DNA from 3 places in the Dorea longicatena genome. Region 2 is predicted to be linked to each of the others. Evidence: predicted binding sites of a transcription regulator. Region 2 holds the regulator's gene; each other region holds the start of a gene.
What was found. Region 2 encodes Rex, which represses fermentation and respiration genes when NADH is low (regulators of the CRP and FNR family bind a similar motif). Its sites were predicted from a motif close to ATTGTTAANTANTTAACAAT; they were not measured.

Region 1: a site for Rex is predicted at 2,470-2,489, ahead of rsxC (electron transport complex subunit RsxC). Genes of this name have one in related genera too.
Region 3: a site for Rex is predicted at 1,876-1,895, ahead of fucO (lactaldehyde reductase). Genes of this name have one in related genera too.

The regions. Positions count from the first base shown of each region.
Region 1 covers NZ_CP102280.1:1,691,419-1,695,713, reverse strand. The annotation lists gene cmk ((d)CMP kinase) at 1-355, shown strand, start outside; gene ispH (4-hydroxy-3-methylbut-2-enyl diphosphate reductase) at 437-1,294, shown strand; gene rpsA (30S ribosomal protein S1) at 1,275-2,360, shown strand; gene rsxC (electron transport complex subunit RsxC) at 2,592-3,914, shown strand; gene NQ508_RS08015 (RnfABCDGE type electron transport complex subunit D) at 3,963-4,295, shown strand, end outside.
Region 2 covers NZ_CP102280.1:1,413,158-1,417,452, forward strand. The annotation lists gene NQ508_RS06625 (NADP-dependent isocitrate dehydrogenase) at 1-55, shown strand, start outside; gene abc-f (ribosomal protection-like ABC-F family protein) at 168-2,102, opposite strand; gene NQ508_RS06635 (redox-sensing transcriptional repressor Rex) at 2,268-2,909, shown strand; gene NQ508_RS06640 (bifunctional ADP-dependent NAD(P)H-hydrate dehydratase/NAD(P)H-hydrate epimerase) at 3,011-4,295, shown strand, end outside.
Region 3 covers NZ_CP102280.1:2,072,782-2,077,076, reverse strand. The annotation lists gene NQ508_RS09895 (ABC-F family ATP-binding cassette domain-containing protein) at 1-1,197, shown strand, start outside; gene NQ508_RS09890 (TetR/AcrR family transcriptional regulator C-terminal domain-containing protein) at 1,237-1,776, shown strand; gene fucO (lactaldehyde reductase) at 2,108-3,253, shown strand; gene NQ508_RS09880 (tRNA-binding protein) at 3,355-3,678, opposite strand; gene NQ508_RS09875 (HAD family hydrolase) at 3,923-4,295, shown strand, end outside.

The DNA.
Region 1 (4,295 bases), 280 kb from region 2:
TGCAATTCCGGAAGTGCGTAAGAAGTTACTGGAACTGCAGCAGAACCTGGCGAAGACACAGGATGTAATTATGGACGGAAGAGATATCGGTACATGTGTCCTGCCGGGCGCAGACGTAAAGATCTATCTGACCGCCAGTGTAGAGACCAGGGCGAAGAGACGGTATGACGAACTTAAGGAAAAAGGCGAGGACTGCAATCTGGAAGAAATCGCACACGACATCGAAGAACGTGATCACAGAGATATGACCCGTGAGATCGCACCGTTAAAGCAGGCAGAGGATGCAGTGCTGGTAGACAGCTCACACATGACGATCGAAGAAGTGGTAAAAGCAATCGTAGATTTGTGCAAATAGACAATCCGGCACAAAGCGGCAGACGAAGATAATGGTAATATATTTGAAAAAGAGCTGTGGTACAGAAAGGAATTACACTATATGAATGTTGAACTGGCAAAAACAGCAGGATTTTGCTTTGGAGTAAAGCGTGCAGTAGATACAGTGTATAAACAGATAGAAAAACATCAAAGTGAAAAGATATTCACTTATGGACCGATCATCCATAATGAAGAAGTGATCAAAGATCTGAGAAGCCATGGAGTAGAAGTCCTGAATGGTGAAGAAGAATTGAAAACAGTGGATGCGGATGTGGTTGTGATCCGGTCTCATGGTGTAGCAAAATACATTTATGATATCATGGATGAACGCGGGATTACATGTGTAGATGCGACTTGTCCTTTTGTGAAGAAAATTCATAAGATTGTTGCAGAAGAAAGTGCCAAAGGATCGTACATTGTGATCATCGGAAATGGCGAACATCCGGAGGTAGAAGGTATCCGCGGATGGGCAGGAGAACAGGTGACTGTGATACAGACTCCGGAAGATGCAGAAAGATTTGAATTGCCTGAAAAAGAACAGAAAGTATGTATCGTGGCCCAGACGACATTTAACTACAATAAATTCAAAGAATTAGTTGAAATTATTTCAAAAAAGAGGTATGATATAGTTGTTTTAAATACGATTTGCAATGCGACGAAAGAAAGGCAGACTGAGGCTCGTCAAATTGCAGCGAGAGTAGATGCTATGGTTGTGATAGGTGATAAGCGTAGTTCGAATACTCAGAAGCTATTTGAAATCTGCAAAGAGGAATGTTTGAATACGTACTATATACAGACACTTGACGATTTGGATATTAATCAATTAAGGTCCGTGGAATCAGTAGGTATTACAGCAGGGGCATCCACGCCCAATAAAATAATTGAGGAGGTTCAAAATAATGTCAGAATTAACTTTTGAACAAATGTTGGAAGAGTCTTTTAAGACAATAAGAAATGGAGAGGTTGTAGATGGTACAGTCATCGACGTTAAACCTGATGAAATCATCTTGAATATAGGCTACAAAGCAGACGGTATCATTACAAGAAATGAGTATACTAACGAAGCAAACGTTGATCTTACAACAGTTGTATCCGTTGGTGATAAGATGAGCGCAAAAGTCCTGAAAGTAAATGACGGAGAAGGACAGGTTCTGCTGACATATAAGAGACTTGCAGCAGAAAAAGGTAATGAAAGATTAAAAGAAGCATTCGAGAATCATGAAGTATTAAAAGCTCCTGTAACTCAGATTCTTGGCGGCGGATTAAGCGTAGTAGTTGATGAAGCAAGAGTATTCATTCCTGCAAGCCTTGTTTCTGACACATATGAAAAAGACCTGAGTAAATATCAGGGACAGGAAATTGAATTCGTAATCAGCGAGTTTAATCCTAGAAGAAATCGTGTGATCGGTGACAGAAGACAGCTTCTTGTTGCTGAACGTGCTGAAAAACAGAAAGAACTGTTTGCTAAGATTAACGTAGGTGACAGAATGGAAGGAACTGTAAAGAACGTTACAGATTTCGGAGCATTCATCGACCTTGGCGGAGTAGACGGACTTCTTCATATCTCTGAGATGTCTTGGGGACGTGTTGAGAATCCTAAGAAGGTTTTCCAGGTTGGAGATAAAGTAGAAGTGATGATCAAAGATATCCATGATACAAAGATCGCACTCAGCCTGAAATTCCCAGAGACAAATCCATGGGCTAATGCAGCAGAGGATTATGCAGTCGGAACAGTAATTACAGGTAAGGTTGCAAGAATGACAGACTTCGGAGCATTTGTTGAACTGGCTCCAGGAGTAGATGCATTACTTCATGTTTCTCAGATTTCAAGAGCACATGTTGATAAACCGTCTGATGTACTTTCAGTTGGACAGGAAATCACAGCTAAGATCGTTGATCTGAATGAAGCTGAGAAGAAGATCAGCCTGAGCATGAAAGCTTTAGAACAGCCGGAAGAAGCTGCAGAAGAGACAGACGCTGAGTAATATCAAATCAGATATACAGACAGGAAAGGATAGAGGAAAGCCTCTATCCTTTCTATGCCTGAGGATAAAAGGGAACCTGCCATTGGCAGGTTTTCTGTGCGTATGTGCATTTGTTAAAAATGCAACAAGATGTTCAGGAAAATATACAATGGAATTAGTCACTTTCTATAGAAATTTGTCTATATTTCCTGTATATTATATAAAGAGTAAATAGGAAGGAAGGAAAAAAGGATGGCATTGTTAACATTTAAGGGTGGTATTCACCCGGATGACGGCAAGAGCCTGGCTAAAGATAAGGCAATTGTCGATGTAAAACCTAAGGGCGATCTGGTGTACCCTGTATCACAGCATATCGGTGCTCCGGCAAATCCTGTGGTAGCCGTTGGCGATCATGTTTTAAAAGGCCAGATGATAGCAGAAGCAGGAGGATTCGTATCTGCTCCGATTTATGCATCTGTATCTGGAACTGTAAAAGCAATCGCACCACATCTGAATCCGACAGGAGGAAGAGTGAACAGTATCGTGATCGAAAATGATGGCGAATACAAAGAAGTGGAATATCCAGCTGTAACTCCGTTAGAAGACATGAGCAAGGAAGATATCCTGAATGCGATTGGAACAGCGGGAGTAGTAGGTATGGGTGGTGCCGGTTTCCCTACGAGAGTAAAACTTTCACCAAAGGAACCGGAAAAGATTGATTACATCATTGCAAACTGTGCGGAGTGTGAGCCATATATCACAGCTGACTACAGAACAATGATCGAGACTCCGGAAAAGCTGGTTGGAGGAATGAAGATTATCCTCCGTCTGTTCGACAACGCGAAAGGAATCTTTGGTGTAGAGGACAACAAACCAGACTGTATCGAAAAATTAAGAGAACTGACAAAAGATGAACCTCGTATGGAAGTTCTGGCACTGAAGACCAAGTATCCTCAGGGTGGTGAGCGTCAGCTTATTTACGCTACAACAGGGCGCGCAATTAATTCCGCAATGCTTCCGGCAGACGCAGGATGTGTTGTAGATAATGTGGCAACAATGGTAAGCGTGTACCAGGCTGTTGTAGAAGGAAAGCCTTCAATGGAACGTGTTGTAACAGTAAGTGGGGACGCTGTTGCAGAGCCAGGCAATTTCAGAGTACCATTTGGCATCAATCAGCAGGAGCTTGTAGAGGCAGCAGGAGGATTTAAAACAGAGCCTGAGAAACTGATCTCCGGCGGACCGATGATGGGATTCTCTATGTTCTCATTAGATGTACCTGTAACAAAGACTTCTTCATCTATTCTTGGATTTACCAAAGATGAAGTGGCTAAGATGGAACCATCTGCATGTATCAACTGTGGACGTTGTGTAGAAGCCTGTCCAAGCCGCCTGATCCCATCGAGACTGGCGGATTATGCAGAACATCATGACGAAGAGAAGTTTACAAAACACGAAGGACTCGAATGTATGGAATGTGGTTCCTGCAGTTTCGTATGTCCGGCAAAACGTCCGCTGAAACAGGCAATCGGATCTATGAGAAAGATTGCATTGGCGAACCGTAGAAAGAAAAAATAAACTAGAAAGAAGAAGAGGTGAACAAAAGTGAGTGAGAACAATTTGAAAATGTCATCTTCACCACATATTCGTTCCAAAGCGACTACCAGCAATATTATGCTTCTGGTAGCCATCGCACTTTTGCCGGCGTCTGCATTTGGTGTATGGAACTTTGGACTGCCGGCATTCGGAATGCTGGTTACAACAACAGTTGTAGCAGTACTGACGGAGTACATATATGAAAAATTAATGCATAAAAAGATTACGATCAACGACTGGAGTGCAGCTGTAACAGGTCTGTTACTTGGTCTGAATATGCCGCCTACAGCACCATGGTGGATGGGTGCGATCGGTAGTGTGTTCGCAATCCTGATCGTAAAACAGTTATTCGGAGGTCTGGGA
Region 2 (4,295 bases):
AACCGTATTGAACAGCGAAGGATTTATTAAGGCAATTGCTGAAAAATTAAAATAGATAATATATATCTACAGGACCTGCCACCGGCAGTTCCTTACGAATGCATGGCAATATAAAAGCCCGCCCCAGAAGCTTTCTGGAGCGGGCTAAAAAGTTGCAAATCAGGCGTTTAAGCGTCTTCTGCTAATTCCTCCCATTTCATGTATAATTCTTCTAATTCTTCCGCTATTGCGGCTTTTTCTTTTGCAAGTTCCTGGCATTTTACAGAGTTGGTGAAGATATCTTCCTGAATCATCAGGGCATCGATCTCACTATCACGGTCTTCCAGTTCGCCGATACGTTCTTCAGTCTTTTTAAGCTCATTCTGACGTTTGCGAAGTCTTGCCTGGGCTTCCTTTTGCTCCTGCCAGCTGAGTTTTGACTCGGATACATTCTTGTCTGTACTGTTATCTGAAACGGATGAAGGTGTAGAGGCTTCTCCGGCATATGCAGTAGTGAGTTCTTCTTTTTTCTCCAGATAATAGTCATAATTTCCGATATAATTTACAAATGTATGATTGACAAGATCCAGAATCCGTGATGCAGTTTGATTAATGAAATAACGGTCATGAGAGACATAAAGTACAGTACCGGTATAATCATTCAAAGCATTCTCAAGGATTTCTTTGGATGCGATGTCCAAATGGTTGGTCGGCTCGTCGAGGATCAGGAAATTTGCTTCAGAGAGCATCAGTTTCGCAAGAGATACACGTCCGCGTTCCCCACCGCTCAAAGAACTGATCTGTTTGAAGACATCATCACCGGTAAAAAGAAATGCTGCAAGCACATTCCGGATTTCCGTATTCGTAAGAGTCGGATAATCATCGGAAATCTCGTCAAAAATTGTTTTTTCCATATGAAGGACATGATGTTCCTGATCGTAGTAGCCAATCTTAACATTGGAGCCAAGTGTATAAGTACCGGAATCAGCAGATACCACTCGGTTTAAGATCTTAAGAAGCGTAGTCTTTCCTGTTCCGTTATCACCGATTACTGCGACATGTTCACCACGTTTGATCTCGAGATTAACGTCTGTAAAAAGTTCCTGTCCGGGGAAAGATTTGCTTAAATGTTCAATAGTCAGAACATCATTGCCACTTACACAGGATGGTTCCAGTTTCAGATGTATATCTGTATTAACTTCTATCGGTTTTTCGATGGTCTGCATTTTTTCCAACATCTTTTCGCGGCTTTCGGCACGTTTGATGGATTTTTCGCGGTTGAAAGAACGAAGCTTTTCGATAACCGCTTCCTGATGCTTGATTTCCTGCTGCTGGTTAAGATATTCCTTCAGGCGTATGTCGCGAAGCTGCTGCTTCTTTGCTGCATAGTCGCTGTAATTTCCCATATAAGTACGAAGTTCTCCAAGCTCGATTTCAAGAACTTTAGTGACAACTTTGTTCAAAAAATAACGGTCATGAGACACGATCAGCACAGCTCCCTGATAGTTTAGAAGATAGGTTTCAAGCCATGCAATTGAATTCAGATCCAGATGGTTGGTTGGCTCATCAAGAAGCAAAATGTCTGGTTTCGTTAACAGAAGCTTGCCGAGAGATACACGGGTTTTCTGTCCTCCGGAGAGAGTGTCGACGGGTTTGGTGAAATCATTTTCCGTAAATCCAAGTCCCTTTAACACACCGGTGATCTCACTTTCACAAGAATAGCCATTCTCACGTTCGAAAGCGGCCGTAAGGCGGTTGTAAGTTTCCAGACGGTCGTTCAAGGCGTCGCCGGAGAGATGCTTAAGTTCCATCTCGATCTCGCGGATACGGCGCTCCATAGCGATTATATCGGCCTTTGCGGTGCGGACTTCTTCGTAGATCGTATTACCGCTTTGCATCTCTTGATGCTGGGCAAGATAGCCAAGTGTCTTACCTTTTGTCAGGATGACGTTGCCGTCATCCGGGGCTGATTCGCCTACAATCATTTTGAGCAGAGTGGACTTACCGGCACCGTTCGGTCCGACAAGAGCTGCTTTTTCGTGATCTTCTATATGGAAGGATCCATCTCTGACGATGAGGTGTTCACCGAAAGATTTCTGGATCCCGTGACATGCTAATATCATATATTTCCTCCTGAGTTATGGATAATTGATACGTTGGTATTCTCAAAATGCATTTACACATGCTACTTTATTATAACGGAAATTGCATAAAATTCAACAATAGTTTGACAATAATCTTTCAATTTTATATAATTATTTTAGACTATGATTGGAAGGGTGAAAACATTGGAAGAAAGAGAGATTTCTCGTGCGGTCATAAGAAGATTGCCGAGGTATTACAGATATTTGGGCGAACTGTTGGAAAATGGTGTAGAGCGGATTTCTTCGAACGATCTGAGTAAGCGGATGAAAGTAACAGCATCCCAGATCCGTCAGGATCTTAATAATTTCGGAGGATTCGGACAACAGGGATACGGTTATAATGTTAAGTATTTATACACAGAGATTGGAAAGATATTAGGATTGGAAGAAGACCACAATATTATTATCATTGGTGCAGGTAATCTTGGGCAGGCACTGGCTAATTATGCAGCCTTCGAGAACCGTGGATTCATTCTGAAAGGAATCTTTGATGTGAATCCAAGACTTCAGGGAGTATCCATCCGTGGAGTTCCGATCCGTATGATGGATGATCTGAAAACGTTCGTTCAGAATAATGAGATTGATATTGCAGTTCTGACGATTCCGAAAGAGAAAGCAATTGAAGTTGCGAATATGCTGGTTGAGAACGGAGTACGTGCGATCTGGAACTTTGCACATACAGATTTGAACCTTCCGGATAATGTTGTTGTTGAGAATGTGCATCTGTCAGAAAGTCTGATGCAGTTGTCATACAATATCAGTCGTTACAAAGAGGACCATAAATAAACTATAATACAAGAAAGCGTGTAGGAGTAGTCTGGAATACGGACATATTTTTACACGTTCTTTTGTTGCAGAGATATATCTGATGGGAGATGAATGAATATATGAAACTTCTGGTTAATGCTGCGCAGATGAAGGCTGCCGATCAGTACACGATTCAGGAACTGGGCATCGCATCACTAGAATTAATGGAGTGTGCGGCAAATGCCTGTGTACAGACGATGCAAAGTGAGAATCTGGATCTTTCTTCTGTCTGTGTGGTATGTGGATCAGGAAATAATGGCGGAGATGGATTTGCCATCGCCAGGATCTTGAAGAATATGGGGTGTCCTGTGGATACTTATCTGGTCGGCAATCCAGAGCATTGTACACCGGAGACACGGGAACAGATAAGACGTCTTAAAGAATGTGGTGGTAAGATCACAGAAGATATCCCGCAGGATAACAGCTACAGCATAGTGATAGATGCCGTGTTCGGAGTCGGACTGAGCCGTAAGATTGAAGGTACATATCGTCAGGTGATTGAACGTATGAATCAGATGCAGGGTACAAAATTTGCAGTAGATATCCCATCAGGACTTTCAGCCTCTACGGGATGTGTGCTTGGTTGTGCATTCCACGCAGATGATACAGTGACATTCGAGGTGAAAAAGATCGGCCTTGAACTGGCGCAGGGCAGAGCATATGCAGGAAGAGTAACAGTAGCAGAGATTGGCATTTCGCATGAGCCGTTATTACAGGATGCAGATGTGATCCATTCTTTTGAAAGAGAAGAATATCGTAGAATGCTTCCGGAAAGACCGGAAGATTCTAATAAGGGAAGTTATGGAAGGCTTCTTGTGATCGCTGGAAGTAAGGGTATGGCAGGTGCGGCATATCTGAATGCCCATGCGGCTTATATGACAGGAGCCGGGCTTGTCAGAATCTATACACCAAAGGACAACCGCGAGATATTGCAGACACTTCTGCCGGAAGCGATCATAACGGCTTATGATGAATTTAATAAAGAAGAAGTACTAAAGCTTCTTAAGTGGGCAGACGGTGTGTGTATTGGTTCCGGCATTGGAAGAAGTACAACATCGGAGAAGTTATTGCGGACGGTTATAGAGTACGTGGATGTTCCATGCCTGATCGATGCAGATGGGTTAAATCTTCTGTCAGATAACAAAGATCTTCTTGATCGGCTGGCAGACCGGAAGTTCATATTTACGCCGCATATGAAAGAGATGTCTAGACTTACAGGCATCCCTGTGGAAGATCTTAGAGAAGACCGGATACAGATCCTGAAGAAATTCGCTGACGGATATCAGGTAACCTGTGTATTAAAAGATTCCAGAACACTGATCGCAGATAAGGCAAATGAAATCTGCCTGAATCTTACCGGGAACA
Region 3 (4,295 bases), 660 kb from region 2:
GACGAACTCGGAACCATTCAGGATGAGCTTACGTTGCACGATTTCTATACGATTGATGCAAAGGTAGAGGAAGTGGCAAGAGCACTCGGACTTCTGGATCTGGGTCTGGACCGTGATGTTACAGACTTAAGCGGAGGACAGAGAACGAAAGTCCTTCTTGCAAAACTGTTATTGGAAAAGCCGGATATCCTGCTTCTGGATGAGCCGACCAACTACCTGGATGAGGAACATATTGCATGGTTGAAGCGCTATCTTCTGGATTATGAGAATGCATTTATTCTGATCTCGCATGATATTCCATTCTTAAACGAAGTGGTCAATATCATTTATCATATGGAGAATCAGGAACTGAACCGTTATGTGGGAGATTATGATCACTTCCAGGAAGTCTATGCAGTGAAGAAAGCGCAGCTGGAAGCTGCTTACAGAAGACAGCAGCAGGAGATCAGTGAGCTGAAAGATTTCGTGGCACGTAATAAGGCACGTGTATCTACCAGAAATATGGCGATGTCCAGACAGAAGAAACTGGATAAGATGGATGTGATCGAGCTGGCGGCAGAGAAACCAAAGCCGGAATTTCATTTCCGTTATGGACGGACACCCGGAAAGATGTTATTCGAGACACATGATCTGGTGACGGGATATGATGAACCGTTATCGAAACCATTGAACTTCAGTATGGAGCGTGGACAGAAGATTGCACTTGTCGGAACGAACGGAATAGGTAAGACTACATTATTGAAGAGTATTCTGGGATTGATCCCATCGTTATCCGGAAGTTGCGAACTGGGAGAGAATCTGGAGATTGGTTACTTTGAGCAGGAAGTAAAAGGAGAGAATAAGACAACCTGTATTGATGAGATCTGGCAGGAGTTTCCTTCATTTACACAATATGAAGTCCGTTCTGCGCTGGCAAAATGTGGACTGACAACGAAGCATATTGAAAGTCAGGTCAGAGTATTAAGCGGTGGAGAACAGGCGAAAGTCAGACTTTGTAAGCTGATCAACAGGGATACGAATATATTACTTCTGGACGAACCTACAAACCATCTGGATGTGGACGCAAAGGATTCGTTGAAAAAAGCTTTGCAGGAGTACAGAGGAAGTATTCTTTTAATCTGCCACGAACCTGAGTTTTATCAGGATGTAGTGAATGAAGTGTGGGACATGAGTAAGTGGACGACAAAAGTATTCTAACTGGGGATGATATAATTGGAAGAAACAAAACATGATAAAATGAAATACCGTCTGGCGGACGCTATGAAAAACTGTATGAAGAAGATGCCGGTAGAAAAGATTACGGTAAAAGAAATCGTAACAGAATGCGGAACGACAAGGCAGACATTTTACCGGAATTTTCAGGATAAATATGATCTGATCAACTGGTATTTTGACCGGATCCTGTTGGAATCGTTCCAGCATATGGGAGAAGGTAAGACGGCTTATGAAGGTCTTGTTAATAAGTTTCATTATATAGAAGAAGAAAAATTATTCTTCAAAGCTGCTTTTCGTAATGATGATCAGAATTGTCTGCGAGATCATGATTTTCAGCTGATCTTAAGATTCTATGAGAACCAGATTCAGGAAAAGACAAAACAGCCAATTCCTGAGAATCTGCATTTCCAACTGGAAATGTATTGTCAGGGATCTGTATATATGACAACGCAGTGGGTACTTGGAGATATGAAAAAGCGCCCGGAAGAGATGGCGAGAAATCTGGTTGCAGCAATGCCGGCAGAGCTGGAAACACTATTTAAGAAATTAGAACTCCTGTAAAAGGGAGTTCTTTTTTTATACCAAAGTATGCGAGAGAAGTGTTTTTTGGTATCGCCATGCGTTCGAAGGAAGCTTCCGATGGCTGTTGCTGGACAGAACAAAGTTATTTATATAACAAATAAAAATGAATGGTATTGTGAACAAAGCATAAAAAGTTACAAAATAACAAAAGTGTAACATGCAAAAGTTACAAAATAATCACTTTGTAACTTTCATAACAAGAAAAAGGTTGTTAAAATAAAGACATAAAGAAAAGAGATGCGGATAACAAGAAAATAAAAATATTTCGCATCGCGAATAAAGAATATGTATAAAAGGAGTGTCAGTTATCATGGCAAACAGAATTAATTTAAACCAGACATCATTTCACGGAGCAGGAGCAATCAAAGAGATTGTAGCAGAAGTTAAAGTAAGAGGACTGAAAAAAGCACTGGTATGTTCAGACCCGGATCTGATCAAATTCAATGTGACAACAAAGGTAACAAAAGTACTTGATGATGCAGGACTGGAATATGAATTATATTCTGACATTAAACCAAATCCGACGATTCAGAATGTACAGCACGGAGTTGAGGCATTTAAGAAAGCGGGAGCTGATTATATTATCGCAATCGGCGGAGGATCTTCTATGGATACATCCAAAGCAATCGGTATCATCATTGCCAATCCGGAATTCGAAGATGTAAGAAGTCTGGAAGGAACAGCACCAACCAAGAATCCATGTGTTCCGATCATTGCAGTGCCTACAACAGCAGGAACAGCAGCAGAGGTAACGATCAACTATGTTATCACTGATGTCGAGAAGAAGAGAAAATTCGTCTGTGTAGATCCGCACGACATGCCTGTTATCGCAGTCGTAGATCCGGAGATGATGTCTTCTATGCCAAAGGGACTGACAGCTTCGACAGGTATGGATGCCCTGACACATGCAATTGAAGGATATACAACAAAGGCAGCATGGGAAATGACAGATATGTTCCACTTGAAAGCAATCGAACTCATTTCCAAATCTTTAAGAAGTGCAGTTGCCAATGAAAAAGAAGGACGCGAGGGCATGGCACTCGGACAGTATATCGCAGGAATGGGATTCTCTAACGTAGGTCTTGGAATCGCACATTCTATGGCTCATACACTTGGAGCTGTATATGATACACCACATGGTGTTGCGTGTGCAATGATGCTTCCAATCGTTATGGAATACAATGCAGAATGCACAGGAGAGAAATATAAAGAAATCGCAAAAGCAATGGGCGTTGAAGGCGTAGATGATATGTCTGTAGAAGAATACAGAAAAGCAGCAGTAGATGCTGTACGTAAATTATCTGTTGATGTCGGAATTCCTACAAAACTGGAAGCTCTGAAAGAAGAAGACCTTCAGTTCCTTGCTGAATCCGCTCACGCAGATGCATGTGCACCGGGTAACCCGAAAGATGCAAGCGTAGAAGATCTGAAAGATCTGTTCAGAAAATTAATGTAAGATATGAATAAAAAACAGGGTCAGAGAAGAACGGTTCTCTGACCCTGTTTTACATTTACCAGGTATTTGGAAGAAGCTGCCGGTGGCAAGTCCTGGGCGATTTAAAATATTTTACTTCCGTTTTTCACCGGAGTCAGAGAAGTAAGAAGGATACATCCTTCATCGGTATCACTTCCGAGCAGACGTACTTCACTTTTTACATCACCGATTCTCATGGGTTCAAAGTTGCATACACAGACTACCTGCTTTCCAACCAGTTCTTCAGGCTCATAGTTGGTTAACTGAGCGGAGCTGTTCTTGGTTCCGAAATCGCCGAGATCTACGGTGATTTTATAAGCAGGTTTTCTTGCCCTTTTATTCAACGATACAGCTGTAATAGTGCCAACTCTCATGTCGACTTCATCAAAATGTTCTAATGTAATCATAATGAATACCTCCTGTTTTAAAACAGTGAAGTGCATACTATTGTACTTCATGCTCTATAGATAATATATTTATACTACCAGATATTTGTCGAAAATGGAAGATAGAAACCGCTGTATCTATTGAAAAGAGCGAACCGTTTATTTATAATAGACGATGTCAGTTTTTTGTGCCGGACGCTTGTAAAAAAGTCGGTGACAGATCAGGAAGATTAAAAAACTGGCAGTACAGATCATGGAGGAAATTATGTCAGCATTATTTTTTGATATTGATGGAACAATTTTAAGTGAGATTACACATAAAATACCGGAAAGTGCACTGGAGGCATTACATAAGGCACAGGAGAACGGTCACAAGACATTTATCAATACCGGGCGTACCATATGCAGTGTACCACCGATGATAAAGAGGATATCATTTGATGGATTCCTGTGTGGATGCGGAACGCATCTGATCTATGGAGAACAGGTTGTGTTTCATCATTCGATTCCCTATGAAAGAGGACGTGAAATTATTAAAAGCATGAAGGACTGTAAAGTAGAAGGATTTCTGGAAGGAACAGAGGATATCTATTATTCGAACCGGATCTCCAGACTGGAGCCGGTAGAAAGCAGCAGAA